DNA from 4 places in the Paenibacillus sp. FSL H3-0310 genome. Region 1 is predicted to be linked to each of the others. Evidence: riboswitches for the same ligand, from Rfam matches in the RefSeq annotation. Region 1 holds a riboswitch; each other region holds the start of a gene.
The links. A riboswitch is a leader RNA that binds a small molecule or an ion and turns the genes downstream of it on or off. The one in region 1 is predicted to bind cobalamin.
Positions count from the first base shown of each region.

Region 2: another riboswitch for cobalamin. It lies ahead of metE (5-methyltetrahydropteroyltriglutamate--homocysteine S-methyltransferase); the one in region 1 lies ahead of MHH63_RS21780 (anaerobic ribonucleoside triphosphate reductase).
Region 3: another riboswitch for cobalamin. It lies ahead of MHH63_RS19650 (DUF4430 domain-containing protein); the one in region 1 lies ahead of MHH63_RS21780 (anaerobic ribonucleoside triphosphate reductase).
Region 4: another riboswitch for cobalamin. It lies ahead of MHH63_RS20325 (S-layer homology domain-containing protein); the one in region 1 lies ahead of MHH63_RS21780 (anaerobic ribonucleoside triphosphate reductase).

Region 1 covers NZ_JBBODC010000002.1:520,380-523,745, reverse strand. The annotation lists gene nrdG (anaerobic ribonucleoside-triphosphate reductase activating protein) at 1-85, opposite strand, end outside; gene MHH63_RS21780 (anaerobic ribonucleoside triphosphate reductase) at 82-2,067, opposite strand; cobalamin riboswitch at 2,309-2,543, opposite strand; gene MHH63_RS21775 (MTH1187 family thiamine-binding protein) at 2,922-3,230, shown strand; tRNA gene MHH63_RS21770 (tRNA-Thr) at 3,324-3,366, shown strand, end outside.
Region 2 covers NZ_JBBODC010000001.1:1,283,183-1,286,548, forward strand. The annotation lists gene MHH63_RS05730 (undecaprenyl-diphosphate phosphatase) at 1-430, shown strand, start outside; cobalamin riboswitch at 530-735, shown strand; gene metE (5-methyltetrahydropteroyltriglutamate--homocysteine S-methyltransferase) at 891-3,194, shown strand; gene MHH63_RS05740 (DUF1540 domain-containing protein) at 3,341-3,366, opposite strand, start outside.
Region 3 covers NZ_JBBODC010000002.1:15,887-19,252, forward strand. The annotation lists gene MHH63_RS19650 (DUF4430 domain-containing protein) at 1-2,229, opposite strand, end outside; cobalamin riboswitch at 2,400-2,602, opposite strand; gene MHH63_RS19655 (GAP1-N2 domain-containing protein) at 2,730-3,366, opposite strand, start outside.
Region 4 covers NZ_JBBODC010000002.1:186,785-190,150, forward strand. The annotation lists gene MHH63_RS20325 (S-layer homology domain-containing protein) at 1-1,627, opposite strand, end outside; cobalamin riboswitch at 1,791-1,991, opposite strand; gene MHH63_RS20330 (cellulase family glycosylhydrolase) at 2,333-3,366, shown strand, end outside.

The sequences.
Region 1 (3,366 bases):
GATGGCGGCAGCCGCTGAGAAAGAGGACGGCCCGCATGCCCTCTCCCTCGTTAATCGACTCCGGATAGTAACCGCAAATATTCATAGATGCTTAACGCGATCCCGAACTTCAGCTTGTTTGGCGGCATTAAAGCGGGTCTGATAGTCGCCGGTTAAATAACCTGTAACTCTGCGCAAACGGCGGATGTGCACGTCATTCTCATGTGCGTTGCAGGAAGGACAGTTTGTCCCAATTACGCCTTCGTATCCACAGCTGGAGCAGCGGTCAATCGGATGGTTAATGCTGAAATAACTGACCTGTTGTTCGAGCGCATATTTAATGATTTTGATAAAAGCCGATGGGTTGTTGCGGGCATTGCCGTTTAATTCGACATAAGAAATAGCCCCGGCATTGCAGTATTCATGGAAAGGAGCTTCCAAGCTGATCTTCTGAGCAGCACCCAGATCGAAGTATACAGGGATGTGAAAAGAGTTCGTATAATATTCACGGTCGGTTACGCCCGGAATGGAACCCAGTACCTTGCGGTCAACTTTGGTGAATTTACCGGACAAACCTTCTGCTGGAGTTGCGAACAGGGTGATGTTAAGATCCAGTTCCTCACTTTTCCGATCGCAATAGTCCCGCATATGACGCACGATAGCCAGCGCCTTGGCATGAACTTCCATATCCTCGCCATGGTGTTTACCGTACATAGCTTTCATACATTCCGCCATACCGATGAAGCCAAGAGACAGACTGCCATGCTTCAGCAGATCGCCTACAGTGTCATCAGGTGCAAGATGTTCGCCGCCTTCCCAGACGCCTTCTCGCATCATGAAATCGGAAGCTTTAGCTTTTTGTGCGGTTTGGATGTGGAAGCGATGAAGAAGTCCTTCCAGCGCAATATCCATGTAATGATTTAGATCTTCATAGAAGCCAGCTTCGTCTGCGACGGTACGTCTGCCTGTTACTGTGCCGTGTGCCAGACCTAGCCGAACCAGATTCAGTGTATTAAAGGAAAGGTTGCCCTTCCCAGAGCAATGATTACGCCCAAAACGGTCACCGAGCACTCGGGTTCGGCAGCCCATTGTAGCGAACTCCGTATCAGGATCACTTGGATCATAATACTGCAAGTTGAGCGGAGCGTCCAGATTAGCGAAGTTTGGATATAGTCTGCGCGCAGAACATTCAGCCGCTTTTAGGAACAGTTCATAGTTAGGATCGCCTTGCTGTTGATTGATTCCTTGCTTGCATTTGAAGATTTGAATCGGGAACACTGGTGTTTCTCCGCTGCCAAGTCCGTTCATAGTTGCGGTTAGCAGAGAACTGATCACAAGCTGACCTTCTGGTGAAGTACAAGTACCGTAGTTGATGCTGGTAAACGGTATTTGTCCACCGGATCGGCTGGACATGGTATTCAGATTATGTACCATACTTTCAGCCGCTTGCAGAGTTTCGATTTCGGTTTCCTTTAGTGCAAAACGGAACGCTCTTGGATATAACTCCGCCAGATCGGTCCGGCTCATCGTAATCTCGCCCAAAGATTCATCAGCTTGTCCTTCTTCAAAATAATTCAGACCCTTGCGGAACAGCTTGGCGAAGGATTTGGTTACATAAGGTGCCAGATCATAGTCGAGTTTATTGGCGGATACACCACCATATTGAGCATTTTGCTGGGATTGGAAAATAATCGCTACCAGAGACATAGCTGTCATTATTGAGTTCGGAGGACGAACGCTGCCGTTGCCGGTATTGAAACCTTCACGGAGAAGTTTATCAAACGGGATAAAAATACAGTTCGTCGTTCCAATCGCGTATTGATCCAGATCATGCACATAGACGACATTGTCATCAATAGCCTGCACTAGCTGTGGCGGCATCGTAAAATTGCGGGCGTACCATTTTGAATATTCACTGCCGAACTTGCTCATTTTACCGGAGAAACTCTCTCCATTCAAATTGGCATTCTCGCGCAATAGGTCCATATCCCGACTGTCGATAATATCCCGGCCTAAATCAATGAGCTCTTCTAAAAGAACTTCCCGTGCATTTTCTACTCCATTAAATTGTCTCTCCAACAACGTCATTGTACAGCTCTCCTCTCAGTATAAAAGAAAAACATCTATCATCAAATCCATATATCCATAAGAAGTTGGACTGCTATAGCAGTCGTATATTTGTTCAGATTACATAAAAAAAGCATCCCCTACCCGAGGATGGCAGAAAATGCCCGATGCGTTATGTAAATATCCACACGGATATTTGCAGAGGTCTCTACGTAGATGACCGCATGCGGACACCATCCCTGTTCCTCGCAGGCATCAATAGTTGGTGTCGTCGAAACAGGTAGGTCTCCTGGCTTCCGTGGGATCTCTCGGCGCCTTCCCAAGGGTGTTCCTAACCCTCAGTGGCATTTGCCGGGAGATGTGGATTCTCAAGCTTCCCAGAAGCTTAAGAAGGCCATCCGGTTACAGTGGCGGGACCGCAGCGGATTCTCACCGCGCTTCCCTATTAAGCTCTAAATCCGGTTAAGGATCAAAGCGCCTGTCTCCACTATATTTTGTTGTCGTTAGATAAAAATAACCCAAGATGTTGTGTTTGTAAACAGTTTTTTAGAAAACCCGCGCGGGGAGCGGGTTCTTTAAAAGTACTCCACAAATGATCCACAGGCTGTCCATAAGTAATCCACAATTGATCCACAGGGAGATGCGAAATGATTCATAAATTGTCCGAAAAGATGCCACAAAGAGTCCATAAATATAGTGCAGATGACCCTAGAATTTGCTCATGAGAAAATACCCTTAGCCCAAAGTCATATTTTGGAGTAATCAGAAGAAATAGAAGAGATAAGGGAGGATAATCTTGCTTAGTTTGTGACAGAGCGGTGGAATTGTTACAATGGAAGGAGACAGCTACTATAAAATTTCGAGGAGGTATTCTCATGCCTATTGCTGAAGTTACAGTTATTCCAATTGGAACAGGCAGTACCAGTCTTAGCAGCTATGTTGCGGATATGCAGCGGGTGCTGAAGACAGTAGAAGGGATTACTTATGAACTTACGTCCATGGGGACGATCATCGAAGGGCCTCTGCAACGCATTTTTGCCGCGGTAGAAGCTTTGCATGAGTCTCCTTTTTCCGCAGGTGCAGAACGTGTCTCTACCTCACTTAAAATAGACGACCGCCGCGATAAACCCTCTACTAGCCGTGGAAAGTTAGAGTCTGTGGAGCGTAAGCTACAGGTGGATTAGCATTTTAGAAGGGCGGAAAACAGGGAGAAATAGGCTTGCGTTTCTGGCTGGAAGTTGTATAATATTTTTTGTTTGACAGAAGAACAGCGTTAAGCTGGTGTAGCTCAGGGGTAGAGCAACGCACTCGTAATGCGTA
Region 2 (3,366 bases), on a different contig from region 1:
ATTAATGATTATTGCCGATCTGTTTGGGCCGAAGAAGGTCAGAACTGAGAGTGTAGATCAGATTACATACAAACAGGCACTTGGTGTAGGTCTTGTACAGTGTTTTTCGTTATGGCCTGGATTTTCACGCTCGGGCTCGACGATTTCTGGTGGCGTACTCCTCGGGATGAGCCATCGTGCCGCTGCTGATTTTACGTTTATTATGGCAGTACCCATCATGGCAGGTGCCAGTCTGTTGTCACTGATGAAAAACTGGCAATATTTCACCATGGATGCATTGCCGTTTTTTATCGCAGGCTTTATTAGTGCCTTCCTATTTGCGCTGTTATCGATGCGATTCTTCTTAAAACTGATCAATCGTATCAAGCTCTTACCGTTTGCTATATACCGTATAATTCTTGCTGCTGTAGTATATTTCGTATTTTTCTAAGTCCGTTATAAGGAATCGATATAACAGAAGCCCCAGTAATCTATTGCAGATTGCTGGGGCTTTCACGTATGATGACATCAGATTAAGACACTCAAATGATGAATGATATCGGAGACAGGTGCTGACCGGAAAATAGTAATTCGGTAGGCTTAATAGGGAAATTCGGTTCGAAGCCGATGCGGTCCCGCCACTGTAACGGAAGAATCTCGAGCAACAGAGGTCACTGGCAATTTACTTCTGCTGGGAAGACTGCTCAAGATGTTGACGCCGCTAGCCAGGAGACCTGCCTGTTTCAACAGCACTGCTTCACCTACGGAAGATAGGGAGGTGTTAGACGTTAACCATGGGTATATCATGGGCGTCTTTCCCTTTGACTTTTTTAGGGAAGGGCGCTCTTTTTTATAGGAAAGCAAGTAGCTTTGGAGTTTGAAATAAGAGATGGAAGAGGGAGTGTATCGAGATGACGAATAAAGTAAAAGTAAGTAATCTTGGATATCCGAGAATCGGAAAGAACCGCGAGTGGAAAAAGACACTGGAAGCCTACTGGCAGGGGAAAATAAATGAAGAGCAATTCCGCTCCGAAATGGCAGCAATTCAGCTGCAGCATTTGAAGACCCAGCAAGAGGCAGGAATTGAGCTTATTCCGGTGAATGATTTTACTTTTTATGACCATGTGTTGGATACGGCTGTTATGTTTGGAATTGTACCTCCACGGTACACGTATGATGGCGGCGACATCGGGCTTGATCTTTATTTTGCAATGGCCCGTGGTAATACTGAGGCTACTGCCTGTGAGATGACCAAATGGTTCAATACGAACTATCACTATATCGTTCCAGAGATCGGCACACAAACACCACGCCTGACTGAAAATAAACCTCTAGCGGCTTATCGTTTTGCTAAATTGCAGGCAGGGATTGAAGGTAAACCGGTACTTTTAGGTCTGTATACCTTCCTTAAGCTGTCCAAAGGTTACGCAGCGGCAGATATCGCCAAGATTGCTGCACGTTTTGTTCCAGTCTATGTTCAACTGCTACAGGAACTGAAGCAAGAAGGGGTAAGCTGGGTACAAATCGATGAGCCAGCGATTGTTACAGGCATAAGTAAAGAAGAATTAACACTGCTTAACTCGATATACACAGAAATTGCCGGCTCCGTGCCGGGCTTGAATATTATTTTACAGACGTATTTTGAAGCTGCTGAACCGTTGGAGGCACTGCTAGAGTTGCCTGTTCAAGGCTTGGGTCTTGACTTTGTGCACGATGGTGGAGCGAATCTGGCTTCTATCGAACGTCTTGGTTGGCCGAAGGACAAATGGCTGGGTGCCGGAATTATTGATGGACGGAACATCTGGCGTTCCGATTTAGACGCTAAGCTGCAACTGGTAGAAAAGCTCAGTGTTCATGTGCCGCTTGATCGTCTTATTCTTCAGCCTTCTTGCAGTCTGCTGCATGTCCCAGTCACCGTTCAAGGTGAGGTGAAGCTGAAGGCGACAGTTAAGAATGCGTTAGCTTTTGCCGATGAGAAGCTTGCAGAGCTTAGTCTGCTCGGAGCAGCCCTCGCAGATAAAGGAGAAGCTTCTAAAGCAGCGCTGGCCGCTAGTCGTGAAGCTATTGCAGCATTCCGCGCACTACCTGAGCGTGGCCGTAAGGATGTGGCGGAGCAAGTGCTTGCACTTGCAGCTTTGCCGGACCAACGCAGTTTGCCTTTTGCTGAACGCTTAAAGGTGCAGCAAGAGAAATGGCAGCTTCCACTTCTGCCAACCACTACAATTGGTAGCTTCCCGCAGACAGTAGAAGTGCGTCAGGCGAGATTGAAATGGCGTAAAGGGGTCTGGAATCAGGAGCGTTATGATGGATTTGTTCGTGAGCAGATCGCGGATGCAATTACCTTCCAAGAAAAGCTAGGTCTGGATGTTCTGGTCCACGGTGAGTTCGAGCGTACAGATATGGTGGAGTTTTTCGGAGAAAAGCTGGACGGATACTTGTTTACTAGTAATGGCTGGGTTCAATCCTACGGCTCCCGTTGCGTTAAGCCACCGGTGATCTACGCGGATGTTGCATTTATACAGCCTATGACTGTTAAAGAAAGTGTCTATGCACAATCGTTGACGAAGCTTCCGGTTAAAGGAATGTTGACGGGTCCTGTAACTATCCTCAATTGGTCATTTGTACGTGATGATCTCAGCCGGGAAGAGGTAGCCAATCAAATTGCTCTTGCCCTTCGCCATGAAGTAAAAGCGCTAGAAGATGCAGGCATCGAAATGATTCAAGTGGATGAGCCGGCTATACGTGAAGGACTTCCGCTTAAGGCAGAAGACCGTGAGCATTACCTGAACTGGGCAGTGAAGTCGTTCCGCGTTGCTACGAACCATGTGAAGGCTACGACACAAATTCATACGCATATGTGCTATAGCGAATTCAATGACATGATCGATTCCATATCGGCTATGGATGCTGATGTAATCTCCATTGAGACTTCACGTAGCCATGGGGAGCTGATTATCAGCTTTGAGGAGCAGGCCTATGATAAAGGAATCGGTCTTGGAGTGTATGACATCCATAGCCCGCGGGTTCCGGCTGTAGAAGAAATGACGGCGAATATCGATCGTGCGCTGCGGGTGCTGGACCCTGAACAGTTCTGGATTAATCCGGATTGCGGTCTGAAAACACGTGGCTGGCAGGAGACAGAGGATGCACTACGTAACATGGTAAGCGCTGCTGCTATTGCGAGGGAAAAGTCAGGGGTTATTGCATCAAAATAGATATAAATAAATTAGAGCCAGGATAATTTACCCTGGCTTTTTAGTTCACTTATTTTTTTATAATCAGCTACTTGATAATAATTCTCAATCTTGTTAGAATGAAAAAGAAAAAGAAGGAACCGTGGAGGGTCCCTTCAGGCATTTACTTATTTACTTTCGAAAGTTTTGCAAT
Region 3 (3,366 bases), 500 kb from region 1:
TCCGACAGTCAGAGACTGAGTATAACGCGCTACGCTCGGTACGCTATCTTTAGCATAACCGGTAACAGTTATTGTATAGCTATTTGCTGGGAGACCCCCATCAACAACAGCCACACCTTGTTCATTCGTGATTACCTTCTTATCACCAATCGAAACCTGCACACCTGCAGCTGGTGAGGTAACCGGATCAGAAGTGAAGCTTTCCTGATCCCACACCCACTTTTTCTGTGAAACCTTTACAGTAAAAGCTTCATTAGCTTTTGGCTGTGATGGGGTAAGCACCACAGCATCTACAACCTGTGTATTTTCTCCTGCATAATAGACAAGCACACGATCGGATTCCTGTAGTTCGAACGCATCCATACCCACACTTGGATATATCCACTCCCCGCCGCGTGATACCACGAAGCTCCACCATCCGTCGTAAGTACCTTGCGAAACTCCATGGATACCTGATACAAAGTTGCCATAAGACGATTTGGTGATATCCACTTTAAAATCATCGGTAGACCCTAGTTGTTGCAACGCTTCAAGGGCATTGGAGGCTTTCAAAGTCCCCTCACTAATCAACCCTTCCGGGCCTTCAACGGTTAGCGAAGCTGTTACATTCTTAGAAATCACTTTTAGAGCTTTTGTATATTTAGCAATCGTTGGGGCTTTGCCTTCACGGTAGCCAGTTACAGTCAGTGTATAGTCACCTGCGGGCATATTTCCTGAGAATACGGCCTCACCTTTAGCATTCGTCGTTACCGTCTGAGCTCCAATTTGGACCTGAACACCCGCAGCTTTTGCAGTTACAGGAGAGGAAGTGTTCGTAGCAGCGTCCCATTTCCACGTCTTACTAGTTACAGTGACGGTAAAGGAATCGCCCTCTTTAAGATTTGCTTTGGAAAGCGTAACGGAATCCACAAGCTTAGTGTCATCTCCGGCATAATAAATCAGTACCTGATCTGAATCTTTAAGTACAAAATCACTCATGCCTACATCGGGATTAATCCATTTTCCGTCACGTGATACAACATACATCCATCCGTCATAACCACCAAAGCTTCCAGCAGCAATACTTCCGATGCCAGTCACATAACTGCCCGAAGGATTTGTGATCGGCAAGTTCGTTTGAAGCGCCAGCTTCTCTAACGCTCCAAGTGCGTTGCCAGCATAGGCGTACCCTTGTGCCAACGTGGCCTGTGGTCCCTCAATCGTTACTGGAGCGTAGATGAGTGAGCTCTGAATGGAGGATTTGGAAAAATCGTATAGCTTACTGTTGCTTCCTTTATATAGCAAATTATAGGCAACCAGCGCCTGAAGCCCTTGCTCTGTCGCCAGAATATTACTGCTTCCACCACGGCTATGGGTGAAGCTACCATCAGCTAGACGATAGCTAAGCAGGTTCTCCATTAGATCCACTTTGTTTTTGGTGTATTCTAATCCACTAGGATCAACTCCGAAGGAGGTGAGTCCAAGGATTGCTTGTGCGCTACTTTCAGCACTGTCACCGTAACCCCCATGGCTATCTTGAGCTGTAGATAACCAAGCTACGGCTTGTAGCCCTGCTAAGTAGGCTTCGGGATTATTTTTATGTGCCGCCAGAGCCGTCAAGGTTATCGCTGTCATATCAGGCTCACTTGCACCTGAGGTTAGTGCAAAGCCCCCATCCGGATTCTGTTTGGAGAGAATCTCCGTAAGGAGCTTATCCGCCGTCCATTTCGCGTCACTTGGGATATTATATTTACCAGAATCCAGCGCAAGTAAAGCATATACCGGATTATTAAGCGTCTGTTCACTGAGCTTGCTATTATTATAGATTTTCTCAATCAGATTATAGCCAGGAGTCGTTCCGTTACCAGCAAAGCTAGTAGGATCTGCACCAATCGCTCTCACTGCGAGCACGATTCGAGCATAATCGGTTACATTGGTGAAATCGCCAGCTGCATCCTTTACTTTTTTCTCAAGCTCTGAAAGGTAACTAGCCGGCAGCTTGTACCCTGCTTGCGCTAATCCAATGGCTTGCCAATCCGATTGCACGCCACCTTTCAAGAGATATTCCGCAGCCGCATAAGTCGCATCCGCAACATTAATCCGCTCCGCGGCAGTTGCCTCCAGACCGGCGCCAGCGCCCGCTTCTGCAAATATTTGTCCCGCCGGAGCAAGAGATGTTCCTAGAATTGAAATGACCATGAATAAGGCCAGCCCAAGTGCTACAAACTTGGAAGACATGATTTTCTTCATTGTTTAACCTCTTTCTGTATAAGAATGGGTACTGCCGGGAATAAGACGCATAACATAAAGACCGCCCCTTTGGAGGGCGGTCAGGGAAGATTACAAATTGAGGCTGCGGCGCTTGCTTCCTGCCAACAGTCCATCTGTATATGTTCCACATTCTTACCCCACGAAGAATAGAAACGCTCACGAAAAAGGCAGGTCTCCTGGCTAATGCTTCATCGCTGTTCTTCACCTTCCCACCCTACCTTCGGGGCAGTGGCTTATAGAAGAAACGCTCCGCACATACAGTGGCGGGACCGCGCCGGACTCTTGCACCGGACTTCCCTTTTAAGCAGACGACTAGATTGATAGAGTCTGCACCTTTTCCAGTATGTAGTATCTTATTTTGACATCCATAATCATATCTATTAATACATAGCATGTCTATAGAAAAGCTTAGTATGGGCAGCAAAAAAATGAACAGCAATACGCCACCTTCCGGTAGTTATTGCTGTTCAGAAAGCTTGTTATTCGACTGTTCCATCCGGACTTGCAGTCGGGGAGGGTTCAGCACTTGAATCAGAAGCTGGTGGAATATTAGGATCGGGATCTACGATCAATGTAAATCTTCCGGCTTTGATCATACTTTTCTCTAGAATTGTCGCTCCAGACTCCAATGTAACCTCAACCTGATAGGAAGGTTGTTCACCTTCAGTCACAGCTGTTGCGGAAGGTAACCCAGTGCTGTTCTCAGTATCAGAGGAAGGCGTAGTGGACGGAGAAGCATCAGCTACAGCGTTAGTAGAGTCTGCACCTTCTGCTGTTCCTCCAGTAGTGCCAGCGGCATCTGACTCGTCAGCAGCGTTTCCCTCATCCGTCCCATCCGTTGACGGCACTGGACAAGTCCCATTTGTAGCAGCGACCTTAAAGCTTTTATCTATCTCTGTAGACGAAGACATTAAACTAACCTCAGTCGGTTTAAACTGCACACAGTCATCTGCACTTGCGAAGGTGAACACCAATATGCTGCTCCCCTTATCTCCTTCGACGCTCTGATCCTTCAAGTATACTGAAGCCGGAGGCAGCATATTGCCTGCACTCTGAACAGGGGTCGGCTCAGGGCTTGTCCCCGGCAGAGCCGTCTTCGTATCATCCGGACGCAGC
Region 4 (3,366 bases), 330 kb from region 1:
GCCATTGGATGGCCCGATCCACGGCAGCTTTTACATCATCACGGGTTGCATAATAAGGTGCAAGAGCTTGCATCGCCATCGCAGTCATATCGACATCGGCTTTGGTTACGCCTAATGCCCAGCCACCAGCTTCTGCTGTACCTTTTTTAACCTCTTTATCTAAAATGTACTGAACTAGTTTTTCTCTTGTGGTCTGTTCTGTAACTCCATCAACTACAGGGATCTCATAGTTATGGCTATCTAACGCGATCAGAGCAAAAATCGGACCATTATTGCCTTGCTTTTGGATATATTGATAATCAGCGAGTGCTTTTCTCAGATCATATCCCGCAACATTTGTGATATCTTTTCCGATAGAGGTAAGTCCTAATATTGCTCTGGAATTCTCTGTGCTTTTATTGGCGTCGAGTTTTCCATCCTCTTTAATGATTGATGCTATTTTCGTTGCTACATTGTTGTAATAAAGATCGTAATAACCGTTAGGTACTGTATAGTTCGCCCGGGCCAGAGAAAGGATTGACCATTCTCCACTGCCTGTTCCAAACGTTGGATTCTTTACAGTATTTAAAATATAAGCAAGGTTTTTATCTAACTGTTGTTTGACGGCAACTGAAGTTTCCAGTTTGTAAGTAACCTGATAAGTTACATTTGTTTTGTTTCCAGCTCCGTCAAGAGCCGTTACAGTAATTGCATTACTGCCTGAATTCAGAGTAGCTTTATACTCCCCATTTGCAGGTGATAAAGTAACTCCATTCAGCTTCACTTCTGGAGTAATGTCACTATATACATTGTCTGTGACAGCTACTTTGAAGCTTATTTCTTTATTGGATACTTCCTGTTTATCTTGTATGCCACTTACTGTAATAACAGGGGGTTCTATGTCTAATGCATTATTAAGACCGACAAGCGCATGATCTACACTTATTTGAGAGCTTGCCATGTTTTCGAGCACGGAATAGGCTTCATAAACTGCCGATTGCACTACTGGTCTGTCCAAAATAGTTTCTTTATTAGGGGCACTGTTAATCTCGGCGATTTCCGCAGTTAAAGCATCCTTATTGGCAAGTTGAACTGGGATTTCCCCCCAGCCGCCAAGATCAGAACCATAGCCATAAGTGGTGAACTGAGTTCGAATGATGTCACCGTCTTGAGGCTTATAATCGGTCATCCCAAACGGAGGAAACACATTATTTACTGCATACATCCAACCCGACATGGAGGTGTAGTCAAACTGACTTAACCACTCGGGGTCTGCTTTAGTGCCGACTGTATTCCCATCGGCTGAAATCATATCTAAAATATATTGTGGAATATTGACTTCGCTTCTGCCACTATCTTTAACTTCTGATAAATAAAAACCACTATCTATATTTCCTAAATATCTATAATTCCCATCACCTAGCGCACGTGTTATTAAAGATGCGCCATTATCGCCTTCATAAATCGGAACTTTAATAGGTTCCTTAATATACCCTTGGCCTAAGGTGAATTTCTCTACGGATACAGATACATACCCTTTAAGGGTAGAGCTTGCTCCATCTGCTTGAGCCGGGATTACACTTGTAGAGAATGTCGTAATAAATACAGCTACAATAAGTAACCACGCTAAAAACTTATTTTTCTTCATTTTTCCATAACCCTTCCCTTCATACCTATGATAAAAAACAGAATAAACTTTCTCATAACCACAAAAAAACCACTCAACATAAACGTCAAGAGGTTAAGATAGTGAACCACAATAATAGCTGGCAAACACTATTCAAGCACCTCTCTATCGATCGTAGAGTTTGATGGTGTAACAGAAAAAGGCAGATATTCTGGCTCAAGTATCATCACCCTTGCTGCCTTCCCAGTTTCCCAGTGGCATTTTGCAAGGACTCCTCTTTCACAGCGGCGGGACCGCGCGGGATTCACACCCGCTTTCCATTTAACCAATCTATGATTGTACTTCCGCAACATTCATAGTTGGCACCTATTTCTAATTTTAAATTTTCATGCTTCATCATAACTAATATATATGCTTTTGTCATGTTATATTTCTTTTTTGTATAACGGGCAGCTAGAGATAATCCTATTGAATAACCAATTTCTATGAGTAGGGTTATTTAAATAATTTCTTTATCCAACTGTGGGGTAAATTAATTTAAATCACTAATTCTTATATGAATTTACCACAAATTAGTAAGGTACTCGCTAAGTGTATTCTATGTTAGGGTATATTCAGAAAGCGTTTACAAAATAAAACTGGAGGTGTTTGTGTTCATCTAACCACCGAGTACAGCGTCAAAGCCAGGTCCAAGCATCCTAAATTTATCTCACAAAGGAGAATTCAATGACTACGCGAATCCAGAAATCCTTCTTATCATTGACACTTGTCACCGCTCTTCTGCTCTCTCTGTTCTCATCCATGGCCGCAGCTGCAACTAAGGACGAGCAACAAGCTAAGGCAGCGCCAAAGAGTAAGATCCAATCCTATGTAGACGAAATGCAGCCCGGATGGAACCTTGGCAATACTTTAGATGCTACAGGTGAGGATGAAACCTCCTGGGGCAATCCACGTGTGACCCAAGATCTTATTAAAAAGATCGCCGCTCAAGGCTATAAAAGCATTCGGATTCCTGTGACCTGGGATACTCACATGGGTGCGGCACCAGACTATACCCTAGAAAAGGCCTACCTCGACCGTGTGGAAGAAGTTGTCGGCTGGGCACTGGACGCCAAGCTTTATGTCATGATTAATGTCCATCATGATTCCTGGCTATGGGTAAGCCATATGGAAGAAAAACACGATGAAACGCTGGCACGTTATAATGCAGCCTGGACTCAAATTGCCGATCGCTTCAAGGACAAATCCGATAAGCTGATGTTCGAGAGCATAAATGAGCCTCGGTTCACCGATGGTGGAAGCACAGACGAAGCAAAAATGGAGCAAATGCTTACTGAACTTAATAACTCTTTCTATCAAATCGTGCGGAAATCCGGCGGGAAAAACGACCTCCGCCCACTTGTATTACCTTCATTAGAGTCTTCACCTACGCAAACAAGAATGGATCATCTCTATAAGACGATTACGGCTCTGAACGATCCAAATATTATTGCGACCGTTCACTTCTATGGCTTCTGGCCTTTTAGTGTGAACATTGCCGGCTACACCACGTTTGAAAAAGATACAAAAAACGATATCACTCAAACTTTTGATAACGTTTACAATACATTTGTAGCTAAAGGCATCCCTGTCATCGTCGGCGAATTTGGTTTATTAGGTTTCGATAAAGACACGGGTGTGATTGAACAGGGCGAGAAGCTTAAATTCTTTGAGTATCTGACTTATTATTTGAAAGAAAAGAAAATGACTTCCATGCTCTG